Regions from separate parts of the Pseudomonas sp. 9_2_1 genome, predicted to be linked through region 1. Evidence: predicted binding sites of a transcription regulator. Region 1 holds the regulator's gene; each other region holds the start of a gene.

The links. The regulator FliA, encoded in region 1, starts transcription of late flagellar genes. The targets are predictions, from matches to a motif close to CTAAAGTTTNNNNNNNNNNNGCCGNTAA.
Region 2: motA (flagellar motor stator protein MotA) is a predicted target of FliA. The motif match lies at 2,932-2,959, and genes of this name have one in related genera.
Region 3: AC5O5I_RS26050 (methyl-accepting chemotaxis protein) is a predicted target of FliA. The motif match lies at 2,157-2,184, and genes of this name have one in related genera.

Annotation. Positions count from the first base shown of each region.
Region 1 covers NZ_CM181239.1:1,625,098-1,629,763, reverse strand. Annotated here, with positions in the region: gene AC5O5I_RS07340 (chemotaxis protein CheA) at 1-745, opposite strand, end outside; gene AC5O5I_RS07335 (protein phosphatase CheZ) at 758-1,546, opposite strand; gene AC5O5I_RS07330 (chemotaxis response regulator CheY) at 1,567-1,941, opposite strand; gene fliA (RNA polymerase sigma factor FliA) at 2,047-2,787, opposite strand; gene fleN (flagellar synthesis regulator FleN) at 2,784-3,617, opposite strand; gene flhF (flagellar biosynthesis GTPase FlhF) at 3,711-4,666, opposite strand, start outside.
Region 2 covers NZ_CM181239.1:5,597,459-5,602,124, reverse strand. Annotated here, with positions in the region: gene asd (archaetidylserine decarboxylase) at 1-494, opposite strand, end outside; gene AC5O5I_RS25470 (rhodanese-like domain-containing protein) at 504-1,313, opposite strand; gene AC5O5I_RS25465 (HDOD domain-containing protein) at 1,358-2,893, opposite strand; gene motA (flagellar motor stator protein MotA) at 3,024-3,875, shown strand; gene motB (flagellar motor protein MotB) at 3,879-4,666, shown strand, end outside.
Region 3 covers NZ_CM181239.1:5,736,801-5,741,466, reverse strand. Annotated here, with positions in the region: partial or broken gene AC5O5I_RS26055 (methyl-accepting chemotaxis protein) at 1-321, opposite strand, end outside; gene AC5O5I_RS26050 (methyl-accepting chemotaxis protein) at 525-2,105, opposite strand; gene AC5O5I_RS26045 (16S rRNA (uracil(1498)-N(3))-methyltransferase) at 2,207-2,914, opposite strand; gene tatC (twin-arginine translocase subunit TatC) at 2,911-3,699, opposite strand; gene tatB (Sec-independent protein translocase protein TatB) at 3,696-4,073, opposite strand; gene AC5O5I_RS26030 (twin-arginine translocase TatA/TatE family subunit) at 4,076-4,348, opposite strand; gene AC5O5I_RS26025 (phosphoribosyl-ATP diphosphatase) at 4,515-4,666, opposite strand, start outside.

The DNA of each region.
Region 1 (4,666 bases):
GCAACTGGTCGAGCAGCGATTCGAACTCGGCGTCGCTGATCTCGTCGCTGACCGCTTCAGCGCTGACCGCAGCCGGCGGCGCCACAACCTCGGCGCTGAACTGGCCTTTGCCGTGCAACTGGTCGAGCAACGACTCGAACTCGGCGTCGGTGATTTCGTCGCCGGCCGCACTGACGGGCTCACCCTGCATCTGCTCGTCGGCAGCAGCTTGTGCCTTGACCGCATCGAGCGAATCGAGCAGCTGCTCGAACTCGCTGTCGGTGATGTCCTGGTGCGCGTCATCGGCCGCAGCAGCCAGCGGCGCCTCGGCGGCGGGCTGGGGTGCAGCAACGGGTGCCGCAGGCGCTTCGGCGCTGCCAGGTTCGGCCAGGCGCGACAATGCCGCCAGCAGCTCAGGGGTGGCCGGAGTCACTTCGGCGCGCTCGCGCACCTGGCCAAACATGCTGTTGACCGTATCCAGTGCTTCAAGCACTACATCCATCAGTTCCGCGTCGACCCGGCGCTCACCTTTGCGCAGCACGTCGAACACGTTCTCGGCGATATGGCAGCACTCCACCAGCTCGTTCAGCTGAAGGAAGCCGGCGCCCCCTTTTACAGTGTGGAAACCGCGAAAGATCGCATTGAGCAGGTCGGCATCGTCGGGCCGGCTTTCCAGCTCGACCAGTTGCTCGGACAGTTGCTCAAGAATTTCGCCGGCTTCTACCAGGAAATCCTGGAGGATTTCTTCATCGGCGCCGAAGCTCATCAAACGTGCTCCTTAAAAACCCAGGCTGGACAGCAAATCATCGACATCGTCCTGACCGGACACAACGTCTTCACGCTTATCGGCATGAATCTGCGGACCTTCACCCCGAGTCGGATGTTTTTCTCGATCTTTTTCTGCACGCAATTGATCGTGGTCATGCTGAATGCCCGCAAACCGGTCGACCTGGCTGGCCATCAGCACCAGCTTGAGCAGGTTGCTTTCCACTTCGGTCACCAAAGTGGTGACACGCTTGATCACCTGACCGGTCAGGTCCTGGTAGTCCTGCGCCAGCAGAATGTCGTTGAGGTGACCAGCTACCTTGCGGTTGCCTTCAGCGCTGTGCGTCAGGAAACTGTCGACGCGCTTGACCAGGTCACGGAACTCTGGCGCAGCCACTTCGCGGCGCATGAAGCGCTGCCAGTCGGTGCTCAGCGCCTTGGCCTCGCTGGCCAGGTCGTTGAGCACCGGAGTGCTTTCCTCGACCAGGTCCATGGTGCGGTTGGCCGCGCCCTCGGTGAGCTTGACCACATACGACAGGCGCTCGGTGGCGTCGGTAATCTGCGACACCTCCTCGGCTTGCGGCATGGTCGGGTCGATCTGGAAACTGACGATGGCACTGTGCAGCTCGCGGGTCAGCTTGCCGACTTCCTGATACAGGCCGCGGTCGCGGGTCTGGTTCAGCTCGTGAATCAGCTGCACCGCCTCGCCAAAACGGCCTCGCTCCAGGCTTTCGACCAGCTCCTGGGCATGCTTCTTGAGGGTCGATTCGAACTCGCCCAACGACGTTTGTGATGATTCCATGGCGCGCCCCCTGGCGTGACTCAGCCGTTGACGCGTTCGAAGATCTTCTCGATCTTTTCTTTGAGCACCTGAGCGGTGAACGGCTTGACCACGTAACCATTGACGCCGGCCTGGGCCGCTTCGATGATCTGGTCGCGCTTGGCTTCGGCGGTCACCATCAGTACCGGCATGGTTTTCAGCTTCTCGCTGGCACGCACCTTACGCAGCAGGTCGATGCCGGACATGCCAGGCATGTTCCAGTCGGTCACCAGAAAGTCGTAGTCACCGTTCTCCAGCATCGGCAGCGCCGTGGTGCCGTCGTCCGCTTCGTGCGTGTTGGTGAAACCCAGGTCGCGCATCAGGTTCTTGATGATCCGCCGCATCGTCGAAAAGTCGTCAACGATGAGGATTTTCATATCTTTGTTCAAGTAGACCTCCAAGCAGTCTCGAACGCGCTCGGCTGCGAGCGCGCATTCAATCAATCCGGTACAACGTAGAAAACGACTGCAACGACAACGGGCTCAACGCGCCCGCCATTCCCCAAGGCGGCTGCGCAGGCGCGCAGCACACTGGCTGTGCAACTGGCTGACCCGCGACTCGCTGACCCCAAGCACCTCACCGATTTCCTTGAGGTTCAGCTCTTCGTCGTAGTACAGCGCCAGCACCAGGCGCTCACGCTCCGGCAGGTTGGCGATGGCCTCGGTCAGGGCTACCTGGAAGCGCTCGTCCTCCAGGCCGCGGGCAGGTTCGACCTGGCCGCTGGCGCCATCCTCATGCAGCCCTTCGTGCTCGCCGTCCTGCAACAGGTCGTCAAAGCTGAACAGGCGGCTGCCCAGGGTATCGTTCAAGATCCCGTAGTAATCATCGAGACTCAATTGAAGTTCGGCAGCAACTTCATGATCTTTAGCGTCACGGCCAGTTCTGGCTTCGACTGCGCGCATCGCGTCACTGACCATGCGGGTGTTGCGGTGCACCGAGCGCGGTGCCCAGTCGCCCTTGCGCACTTCGTCCAGCATCGCGCCGCGGATGCGGATACCGGCGTAGGTTTCAAAGCTGGCGCCCTTGCTGGCGTCGTACTTGTTGGCCACTTCCAGCAGGCCGATCATGCCGGCCTGGATCAGGTCCTCGACCTGCACGTTGGCCGGCAGCCGCGCCAGCAGGTGGTAGGCGATGCGCTTGACCAGCGGCGCGTAGCGTTCTATCAGCTCGTACTGGGCGTCTTTCGACGCCCGGCTGTACATCTTGAAGCCACTCGCGTTCATAGCACGGGTCCCGCGCTGGTGGGTTGCACCAGACGCTCGACGAAGAACTCCAGGTGGCCGCGCGGGTTGGCCGGCAGCGGCCAGCTGTCGACCTTCTGCGCAATCGCCTTGAAGGCCAGCGCGCACTTGGAGCGAGGGAAGGCTTCGTAGACTGCACGCTGCTTCTGCACCGCCTTGCGCACACACTCGTCGTACGGCACGGCGCCCACGTACTGCAGGGCAACGTCAAGGAAGCGGTCGGTGACCTTGGTCAGCTTGGCAAACAGGTTGCGCCCTTCCTGCGGGCTCTGCGCCATGTTGGCCAGCACGCGGAAACGGTTCATGCCGTAGTCGCGATTCAGCAGTTTGATCAGGGCGTAGGCATCGGTGATCGAGGTCGGTTCGTCACACACCACCAGCAGCACTTCCTGCGCCGCGCGGACAAAGCTCACCACCGAGTCGCCAATGCCCGCAGCGGTGTCGATCACCAGCACGTCGAGGTTGTCGCCGACGTCGCTGAACGCCTGGATCAGCCCGGCATGCTGGGCCGGGGCCAGGTGCACCATGCTCTGCGTGCCCGAGGCCGCCGGCACGATGCGCACGCCGCCGGGGCCCTGCAGCATCACATCGCGCAGCTCGCAGCGCCCCTCGATGACATCGGCCAGGGTACGTTTGGGAGTCAGGCCCAGCAACACGTCGACATTGGCCAGGCCCAGGTCGGCGTCGAGCAGCATGACCCTGCGGCCAAGCTCGGCCAGCGCCAGGGACAAGTTCACTGAAACGTTAGTCTTGCCGACGCCACCTTTACCACCGGTCACGGCGATCACCTGTACAGGATGCATGCTACCCATGTCTGTTCTTTACCTTGTCTCGCTGGGACTCAGGCCACACGTAGGGCAATTCTGCGTACCCCTTGGTATAGCGACTTTGCACACGCTTCATGGTCAACCCGCTCGCCGTGGGTTGTGATAGAGATCAGCGAACATGTCGGCCATGGCCTCTTCACTGGGCTCGTCCTGCTGCTGCACATTGACTGCCCGGGTCACCAGCTGGTGCCCACGTGGCAAGTGCAGGTCGTCTGGAATGCGCGGGCCATCGGTGAGATAGGCCACGGGCAGTTCATGACTGATGGCAAGGCTCAGCACATCGCCAAGGCTTGCCGATTCATCGAGTTTGGTCAGGATGCAGCCCGCCAGGCCACAGCGCTTGTAGCTGTGATAGGCGGCGGTCAGCACCTGCTTCTGGCTGGTGGTGGCCAGTACCAGGTAATTCTTTGCGGCAATGCCACGCCCGGCCAAGGTTTCCAGTTGCATGCGCAGGGCCGGGTCGCTGGCCTGCAGGCCGGCGGTATCGATCAGCACCACGCGCTTGCGCAGCAGCGGCTCCAGCGCCGCAGCCAGCGACTGGCCCGGGTCGACGTAGGTCACCGGCACGTTGAGGATGCGGCCCAGGGTCTTGAGCTGCTCCTGGGCACCGATGCGGAAGCTGTCCATACTCACCAGCGCCAGGTTCTGCGCGCCGTACTTGAGCACGTAGCGGGCGGCCAGCTTGGCCAGGGTGGTGGTCTTGCCCATGCCGGCCGGTCCGACAACGGCAATCACCCCGCCCTCTTCGATCGGCTCGATTTCGGGAATGTCGATCATCCGCGCCAGGTGCGCCAGCAGCATGCGCCAGGCCTGGCGTGGTTCTTCGATTTCGGCGGTCAGGTCCAGCAGCTCACGGGCGATCGGCCCGGACAGGCCGATGCGCTGCAGGCGGCGCCAGAGGTTGGCCTGCTGCGGCTTGCTGCCCTGCAACTGAGTCCAGGCCAGGGAGCCGAGCTGCACTTCCAGGAGCTCGCGCAGGCCCGACAGCTCGGAGCGCATGGCATCGAACAGGCGCGGATCGACTGGCGCCGCGG
Region 2 (4,666 bases), 2.2 Mb from region 1:
AACAGCCGGCCCGGCACATAGACCATTTCGCGCAAGGTACCGGCCAGCGGCATGTGCACGCGGTGATAGTCCTTGGGCGACAGGTAGATGGTGGCGAACTCGCCGCCCATGAACGGCGCGGCCATGGCCGGGTCACCACCCAGCAGCTCCTGGGCGCTGAAGCCGTGGCCCTTGGCCTGGAAGATGCGGCCATGCTCGATCGGGCCGAGCTGGCTGACGGCGCCGTCGGCCGGGCAGAGGATGGCGCCCGGGGTCTCGTCCAGCGGGCGGGCGCCGGGTTTCAGGGCGCGGGTGAAGAAGGCATTGAAGTGCTCGTAGGCACTGAGGTCCTCGACCATGGCTTCGGCCATGTTCACCTGGTAGCGCTTGGCGAACCAGGCGGTAAAGGCGTTCTTGAACCAGCGCACGCGGCACTCGGCGATGCAGCCGGCCAGCCGCGACAGCAGATGGTGCGGCAGCAGGTACTGGCTGATGATGAACAAACGGGATTTCATGCAGGTTCCTTAGACTTCTACAGGCGTGTCCGGGTGGTTGCCCCATTCGCTCCACGAGCCGGCATAGGCCTTGACGCGTGGATAGCCGAGGGATTTGGCCACCAGGTAAGTGAAACCGGAGCGGCGGTGGGTCTGGCAGTGGGTGATCACTTCCTTGTCGGGGGTGATGCCCAGTTGCTCGAGAACTTGTTTGATGTCTGGGCGGATGCGCAGGTGGTCGTTGAGGTCCATGCCGGCGGTCCACTCGAAGTTGATTGCGCCGGGGATGTGGCCAGCCTTGGCGGCCAGCACCTTCTCGCCGTTGAATTCCTGCGGTGCGCGGGCGTCCCAGACCACCAGGTCATCGGAGCCCAGGCGGCTTTGCAGGTACTCGCGGGTTGCAGTTGGGGCGCTGTCGATGTGCAGGCGTACCGGGGCGGTGCCACTGGCAGGTACCTCGGTGGACAGCCTGTCTGCCGGCCAGGCCTGGATACCGCCATTGAGGTAGTGGTAGCCCTTGTGGCCGATCACGTCGAGCAGCCAGATGAAGCGCCCGGCCCAGCCGCCGCCCTCATCGTCATAGACCACGTACACGGCATCATCGCGGTGGCCGAGCTCGCTGAACAGTTTTTCCAGATCGCCCAAGGGTGGCAGCAGGCCGGGCGCGGGGGGCTGGCCAAGCTGGGTACGCTTGCCTTCGACAAAGCGAGCGCCGGGGATATGCCCGCTGACATAGCGGTTGGCACTGCTGAGGTCGATCAGGATCAGCTGCGGCGAATCCAGGCGGGGCAGCAGGTCCGTGGCTTCGATCACCAGGGGCAGGCCGGTAAAGTCAGTCATCCACGGTCTCCAGTGTGGAAAGAGGGGCGATTGTAGCGCAAGGCTCAGCCCTTGCGGTTGGCAAACACCGACAAGGCTCGCTCGATGCATTGCGCGGTTTTGCCGAAGGCTTGCACGCTGATATCGGCCAGCGGCCGGCAGCCCTGGTCGGCCACCAGCAGCATCAGCACCTGATCGTTCACCGCCAACGAGCGTAGCAGCACATGCTCGCTGCGGAACAAGGCACGCAGCGGCGCGGGCAGCAGGGCCGAGAACTGGCTGTGGTTTTCCGGGGTGATGCGCAGCTGCCCGGCCTGGGACAGCAGCTTCTGCAGCAGTTTGTTCTGCGACACTTGCAGGGCCAGAGCGCTTGCTTCCTTTGCCAGGCCGGCGATCTGCTGCACGCGCAGGTAGTCGCTGGCCTTGTCCAGGCTCAACAGCATGATGCGCTGCATGCCGCAGGCCAGCAGGGCCTCGCGAGCCTGCGTCGCCAGGTGCACGGTGTTGGTGAACGGGCTGGGCTGGGCCAGCAGGTCCTGGCACAGCGTGCGCCAGCGCGCCAGGTCGTCGCTGCTGGGTGGTGGCGGGGCCAGCATGTCAGGGTGCGGGCGGCGTTGGTGCCATGGCCAGATCAGCGCTTCGGCCGGGTGGAACAGGGCATGGCGGGCGTGGCGACGGGCGCTGGCGGCAGCCTGCTGGTGCATCTGCTGCTGCACGTCTGCCAATGAAGTCTGCAGGTACAGCGCGGTCAGCAGTTGCCAGCGCAGCAGGTGCGGGTTGTCCCAGCCCACCTGCGCTGCCAGGGCCAGATTGTTGGCCAGCAACACAGTGTTGGCCGGCTGGTTGAACCAGCGGCGCAGGCCGGGTTCTGCATCCAGGCGGTGTTGCTGGCTGAGCAAGTCCTCGTCGCGGGCGATGCTCAGTACCTGAGCGAGTTGTTCGCGCTCTTCCAGCAGCAGACGATAACCCTGGGTCACCCACTGTGGCAGCCGCCAGTATTCCGCCATGGTCTGACACAGCGCCATGATGCGCACGCCAAATAGCTCGTCCTCTACCAGAGCGGCGTCCTCACCCTTGTGGATAACCCGCAGTTCCCAGGTGTCGAGCAGCTTGGGGTAGGCCAGCGCCAGCGGCCACAGTGGCGACAGGAACAGCAGGCTGCCCCAGTGAATTTCTTGCCACAGCCGCGCCAGACGGCTGGCGAACAGGCCGCTGGCCTGTTGCGAGGCATGCTGGCTGATCAGCTGAAACTGGCTGAGCACCGGCGGGATATCTTCGACCGGCACCGCAGGCAGGCGCTTGAGCAGCTGTGCACTGCGCTCCAGGCCCAGGCGGTTGAGGGCGACCTCCAGGCTTTCGGCGGGCTCGGCCTGGCTGGCATTGGTGGGGTGATTGGCTTCGCGCATCACCGACAGCACCAGCGCCGGGCTATCCTGCATCAGTTCGGCGATATCGCGCAGCGAGCGGCGGCTATCATTGATGGCGGCCATGACCCGGTCGTAGCTGTGCTTCGGCACGGGGATGCGAACACTCTCCAGCAGCTTTACCCAGGCCTCTAGCGTACGTGGAGCCTGAGCGGGCACCTTGGTTTCAATTGGCATTTTGACATCAGTCCGAACTGGCTTTTCGCTTTGAGTGGCTATAGTCTGGCGCAGTTCTGCCGATAAGTAGAAGAAGAGTTTTAAAGCTCCCGTCTCTCACCCTGACCACGACAGCAAGTGCTTTGAACCTATGGCTAAAATTATCGGCATCATCGTCGTATTCGCGAGCGTGCTCGGCGGGTACGTGCTCTCCCACGGCAAGATCGCAGCGCTGATCCAGCCGTTCGAAGTACTGATCATCGGCGGTGCGGCCTTCGGTGCATTCCTCCAGGCCAACCCCGGCTACATGACAATGCACGTCATCAAGAAGTCGATGAAGATGTTCGGCTCGCGCTTCAGCCACGCCTACTACCTGGAAGTGCTGGGCCTGGTCTACGAGATTCTCAACAAGAGCCGTCGCGAAGGCATGATGGCCATCGAGGCCGACATCGAGGACGCCGCCGCCAGCCCGATCTTCGCCAAGTACCCGACGGTGCTGGCCGACGAGCGCATGACCGCATTCGTCTGCGACTACCTGCGCATCATGTCCACCGGCAACATGGCCCCGCACGAGCTCGAGGGCCTGTTCGACATGGAACTGCTGAGCATGAAGGAAGAGCTCGAGCACCCGTCGCATGCCGTGACCGGCATCGCCGACGGCATGCCGGGTTTCGGTATCGTTGCGGCGGTACTGGGTATCGTGGTGACCATGGCCTCGCTGGGCGATGGTGACCAGGCGGCCATCGGCATGCACGTGGGTGCAGCGCTGGTGGGTACCTTCTTCGGTATTCTGGCTGCCTACGGCTTCTTCGGCCCGCTGGCCAAGTGCCTGGAGCACGACGCCAAGGAAGAGTTGAACCTCTACGAATCGATCAAGGCCTCGCTGGTGGCCTCGGCCTCGGGCATGCCGCCTTCGCTGGCGGTCGAATTCGGGCGCAAGGTGCTATACCCCAAGCACCGCCCAAGCTTCGCCGAGCTGGAACAAGCGGTTCGCGGTCGCTGAGTCATGGAGAACAATCAGCCCATCATCGTCAAGCGTGTCAAGCGCTATGGCGGCGGCCACCATGGTGGCGCCTGGAAAATCGCCTTTGCCGACTTCGCCACGGCGATGATGGCGTTCTTCCTGGTGCTGTGGCTGTTGTCCACGGCCACGCCTGAGCAGAAGATCGCCATTGCCGGCTACTTCCAGGACCCGATCGGTTTCTCCGAGAGCGGCACGCCTTATGTCATCGACCTGGGTGGTTCACCTGAGATGGCGCCGGAGAAAACCATCAATCCGGAAGTGAAGACCGAGCCGACGCAGCAGTCCCCCACTCAGTTGAACAAAGACCAGGTCGAGACCATGGCCGAGCAGGTCGAGCGTGAGCGCCTGGAGCTGCTGCTGCAGGAACTGCAGAACAAGGTGGAAGAGAACCCGCAGCTGCAGAAGTTCAAGGACCAGATCCTGTTCGAGATTACCCAGGACGGCTTGCGCATCCAGATCATGGACGCCGAGAACCGGCCGATGTTCGACATCGGCAGCGCGCGCCTGCAGCCGTACTTCGAAGACATCCTGCTGGCGATGGCCGACACGATCAAGGCAGTGCCGAACAAGATCAGCGTCAGCGGCCACACCGATGCCAAACCGTATGCCGGCGCTGGCGAATTCGGCAACTGGGAGCTGTCGGCCAACCGCGCCAACGCCGCGCGCCGCGCCCTGGTCGCCGGTGGCTATCCGGATGGCCAGGTGGCGCGGGTGGTGGGCTATGCCTCGTCTTCGCTGTTCGACCGCAAGAACCCGTTCAACCCGGTCAA
Region 3 (4,666 bases), 2.1 Mb from region 1:
TTGCCGCGATTCATCGACGCTGCTGCGTTGTTGCAGCGTGGTCAGCATGTTGTCGAGCTGGTCGAGGATACTGCCCATCCGCGATTTGCTGGCGTCGTCGTCGAGCACGCGGTAGGTGATGCGTTCCGCGCGCAGGTCCTTGGTCAGGTCGTTGATCAGGCCGATTTCGCTGAGTTGCTGCGAGCGAACAATGGCGTCATCCAGCGCGCGCCAGCCGCTGATCGTGGTGGCCAGGGTAAGCAGCAGGACCACGGCAAAGCCTAGGGCCAGCTTGGCAGCGACGCTGATGTTGCCGAGCTTGCGGTTGAGGTAGCCGAGCATGGGAAGTCTCCGAGCGATTGAGAGAGGGGATGCAGGCGCATTGCTGGCATCACACCTTTGCCAATCGGCAGCGGAGCTGTAGGACTTGACCTGATAATCAGGTAGGAAAATTCGCTGCAGTGGGTAGGAAATGTTTCGCCCTGTGCCGGCCTCTTCGCGGGTTCACCCGCGAAGAGGCCGGCACAGGCTATAAATTCTCCAGATCAGAGCCTGAACCGCCCCACCAACCCCTGTAAATGGGTGCCTAGCCGCGCCAGCTCCACACTCGAACTGGCCGTCTCTTCACTGGCCGCCGAGGTCTGGTCGGAGATATCCCGCACATTCATGACGCTGCGGTTGATCTCCTCGGCTACCGCCGTCTGTTCCTCCGCCGCCGTGGCAATCTGCTGGTTCATCGCCTGGATCGACGATACGGTACGGGTGATCGTCTCCAGCGAGCTGCCGGCACGGCGGGTCAGCTCGACGCTGCTGTCGGTCAGCTGGCGGCTGTTGTCCATCACGCTGGCCACCCGTTGGGTGCCGCTTTGCAGGCCGGCGATCAGCTCTTCAATCTCTTCGGTCGACTGCTGGGTACGCTGGGCCAGGCTGCGCACTTCGTCGGCTACCACGGCAAAGCCACGGCCAGCCTCGCCGGCGCGGGCGGCTTCGATGGCCGCGTTGAGGGCAAGCAGGTTGGTCTGCTGCGCTACCGACTTGATCACGTCGAGCACACTGCCGATCTTGTCGCTTTCGGCCTTGAGCTGGTTCATCGCCTCGCTTGAGTTGACCACTTCTCCGGCCAGGCGCTCGATCTGCGCGACCGCCTCGCCGACTACCCGGTCGCCTTCACGGGCCTGCTGGTCGGCCATCAGGGCGGCCTCCGAGGCCTGTTCCGCATTGCGTGCCACTTCATGCACGGTGGCAGTCATCTGGTTCATGGCGGTCGCTACCTGATCGGTCTCGACCTTCTGGTTGTTGACCCCCGCGCTGGTCTGCTCGGTGACAGCCGACAGCTGTTCGGCCGCACTGGCAATCTGGGTGACGCCATCGCCGATGCCGCCGATCAGTTCGCGCAGGCCCTGGGTCATGCGCTGCATGCTGGCTTGCAACTGGCCCAGTTCATCGCGTCGCTGCACCTGCAGCTGGTTCTCGGTCAGGTCGCCATTGGCCACGCGTTCGGCGGCGCGCAAGGTCTGGCGCAGCGGGATGATGATCTGCCGGGTGATGGCCCAGGCTGCCAGCAGGCCCAACGCCAGCGCCAGCACCGTAGCCATGGCGAGCAGGCTCTTGGCCCGCGCGGCACCTTCATCGCGCACGACGGTTTGCGAGGCAGTCATCGCCTGGCTGGCTTTCAGCAAGACCGTGCCCTGGTCGGCCATGCGCCGCAATGCCTGCTCCGTGGCGTCCGGGTCGGCAGCGGACCGGCTGAGGTCGGCGTACGCTTGCCGATATTCGCGTACGGCTGCCAGCTGCTGCTGAAGGCGTTGCTGATCCTCAGGTTGGTCGATCTGCCCTAGCATCAGCTGGATCTGCCGCTCCAGGTCGTTCAGGGCCTTCTCCAGCTCTGCCACGGCCACGTTGTCGCGGTTGCGTTCGTAGTGTTGCCGGGCAATGCGCAAGTCCTGGGTGTACTGGTGAATCACCGAGATATTGCCCAGCTTGTCGCCACGATCGATGATGCTGTCCATGCCCAGCCAGCCGGTCACGGTGATGGCCAGGGTCAGCAGCAGCACCAGGCCGAAGCCCAGCCCCAGTTTGCGATTGACGCTCACATTGCCCAACGATTGGGCTAACCCTTGATACATGTACGACTCCCCGGCGCCTTGGCAGCACAAATAGTTGTTGTGTTGCCAAGGCCATCGGCCTGGGGGAGGGAAACTTGATGGGCGAAAAAGTGGCGTTTACGTCAGAAAATACGCGAAAGCAGCGCAGTTACTGCAGTCTCGACGCGCAAGATGCGATCACCCAACTGCACTGGCGCCAAGCCGGCCTTGCCCAGCAGGTCGACTTCGTAGGGGATCCAGCCACCCTCGGGGCCGATGGCCAGGGTCACGGCTTGTTCCACGGCGCGCGGGCAGGCGGGGTAGGGGCCGGGGTGGCCTACCAGGCCGAGAGTACCGGCGGCGATGGCCGGCAGACGGTCTTCGACGAAGGGCTTGAAGCGCTTTTCGATGATCACCTCGGGCAGCACGGTATCGCGCGCCTGCTCGAGGCCGAGGATAAGGTTGTCGCGGATGCTTTCCGGCTGCAGGAAGGGCGTTTGCCAGAAGCTTTTCTCGACCTTGTAGCTGTTCAGCAGGATCAGCCGCGGCACGCCCAGCGTCGCCACGGTCTGGAACAGCCGCCGCAGCATTTTCGGCCGTGGCACAGCCAGCACCAGGGTCAGCGGCAGTTTGGTTGGCGGCTGCTGGTCGAAGGCGACTTCAAGTTCGGCTTCGTGCTTGTCCAGGCGCAGCACGGTAGCCTTGCCCATCAGGCCGTTGATACGGCCCACGCGCAGGTTGTCGCCCACCGCCACGCGATGGATTTCCTGCATGTGGGTGAAGCGCCGATCAGCGAGAACGACACGGTCGGCCGAAACGAAGTCGGCCTCTTCAAGGAGCAACAGGTTCACGATTGGGTCGCAGGCGGCTGATCGTTATGGTCATCGGCGGTTTCGTCGTGGGTACTGCGCTTGCGAATCAGGCTGCCGCACAGCAGGCCTACCTCGAACAGCAGCCACATGGGCACGGCCAGCAGGGTCTGGGAGAAGATGTCCGGCGGGGTAAGAACCATGCCGACTACGAAGCATCCGATGATCACGTACGGGCGGATTTTCTTCAGGTACTTCACGTCGACCACGCCGATCCACACCAGCAGTACCACCGCCACCGGGATTTCGAAGGCTACGCCAAAGGCGAAGAACAGCGTCATCACGAAGTCGAGGTAGTTGGCGATGTCGGTCATCATCGACACACCGGCCGGGGTGGCGGCGGCGAAGAACTTGAACATCAGCGGGAATACGAAGAAATAAGCGAACGCCATGCCGGCGTAGAACAGCAGGATGCTCGACACCAGCAACGGTATGGCGATGCGTTTTTCGTGGCGGTACAGCCCAGGTGCGATAAACCCCCAGATTTGCTGGAGGATGAACGGGATGGCCAGGAACAGCGACACGATCATGGTCAGCTTGAACGGCGTCAGGAACGGCGAGGCCACGTCGGTGGCGATCATCGTTGCATTGGCCGGCAGGTGATCACGCAGTGGCGCGGAGACCAGGGTGTAGATCTGCTGGGCGAAGGAGAACAGCCCGGCAAAGATCAGGAAAATGACCGCGACGCAGCGCAGCAGGCGGGTGCGCAGTTCGGTCAGGTGCGAAACCAGCGGCATTGGCTGGTCGTGTTCCGGATTCTCGCTCATGGGGCTCGCGGCGTTTCAGGCGGTTCAGAAGGGGCTACCGGTGCCGCAGGTGCTTCGACCGACCTGGCTTCGAGCCCGGCAGGGGGTTGCACGGTGGCGGTGGTCACGGGCGGCTGCGCAGGTGTGGCCATCGGGTTGAGAATGCGCTTGGCTTCCTCTTCCATCTGCAGGATATGCTCGTTGTGCAGCTGGCGGCGTATGTCGTCGGCGCCGATTTCGCGCTCGACTTCCATCTTGATGCTGTTGAAGCTGCGCTTGAGTCGGCCGATCCACAGCCCTGCCGTGCGCGCGGCACCCGGCAGGCGCTCGGGGCCGAGCACCAGCAGGGCGACCAGGCCGACGAGCAGCAGCTCGGTGAAACTGATGCCGAACATGGTCAGTCTTTCCGCTGCGGCTCTTGGACCGGTTGGGCCTGGCCATCGATGGTGTGCCCTTGGGCCTGTTGCGCAGTGTTCTGCACCGGAGGCACAGGCTGGGCGGGCGGCGGGGTTTGCTCGGCCGGCTTGTTCTCTTCTTCGTTCATGGCCTTGCGGAAGCCCTTGATCGATTCGCCCAGGTCACTGCCGAAGTTCTTCAGCTTCTTGGTGCCGAACACCAGGACCACGACGACCAGCAGGACGATCCAGTGTTTCCAGTCAAAAATACCCATTTCGTACTCCTGAATATTGTGTGTTGGCCCTATCCGGGCTGCATTGCAAACCTTGTGGGAGCGGGTTCACCCGCGAACACCGGCGCAGCCGGTGCCATATATCGCGTTGCAAGCTTCGCGGGTGAACCCGCTCCCACAGGGGCGCGCAGCACGCCCCGAAAATACATCAGGCAGAAGGCGTTCGTGCGGCCTTCTCATCATGACCGGACAAGCCAAAGCGGCGGTCCAGTTCATCGAGCACGGCTTGCGGATGCTGGCCCAGTGCGCTGAGCATCACCAGGCTATGAAACCACAGGTCGGCGGTTTCATAGATGACAT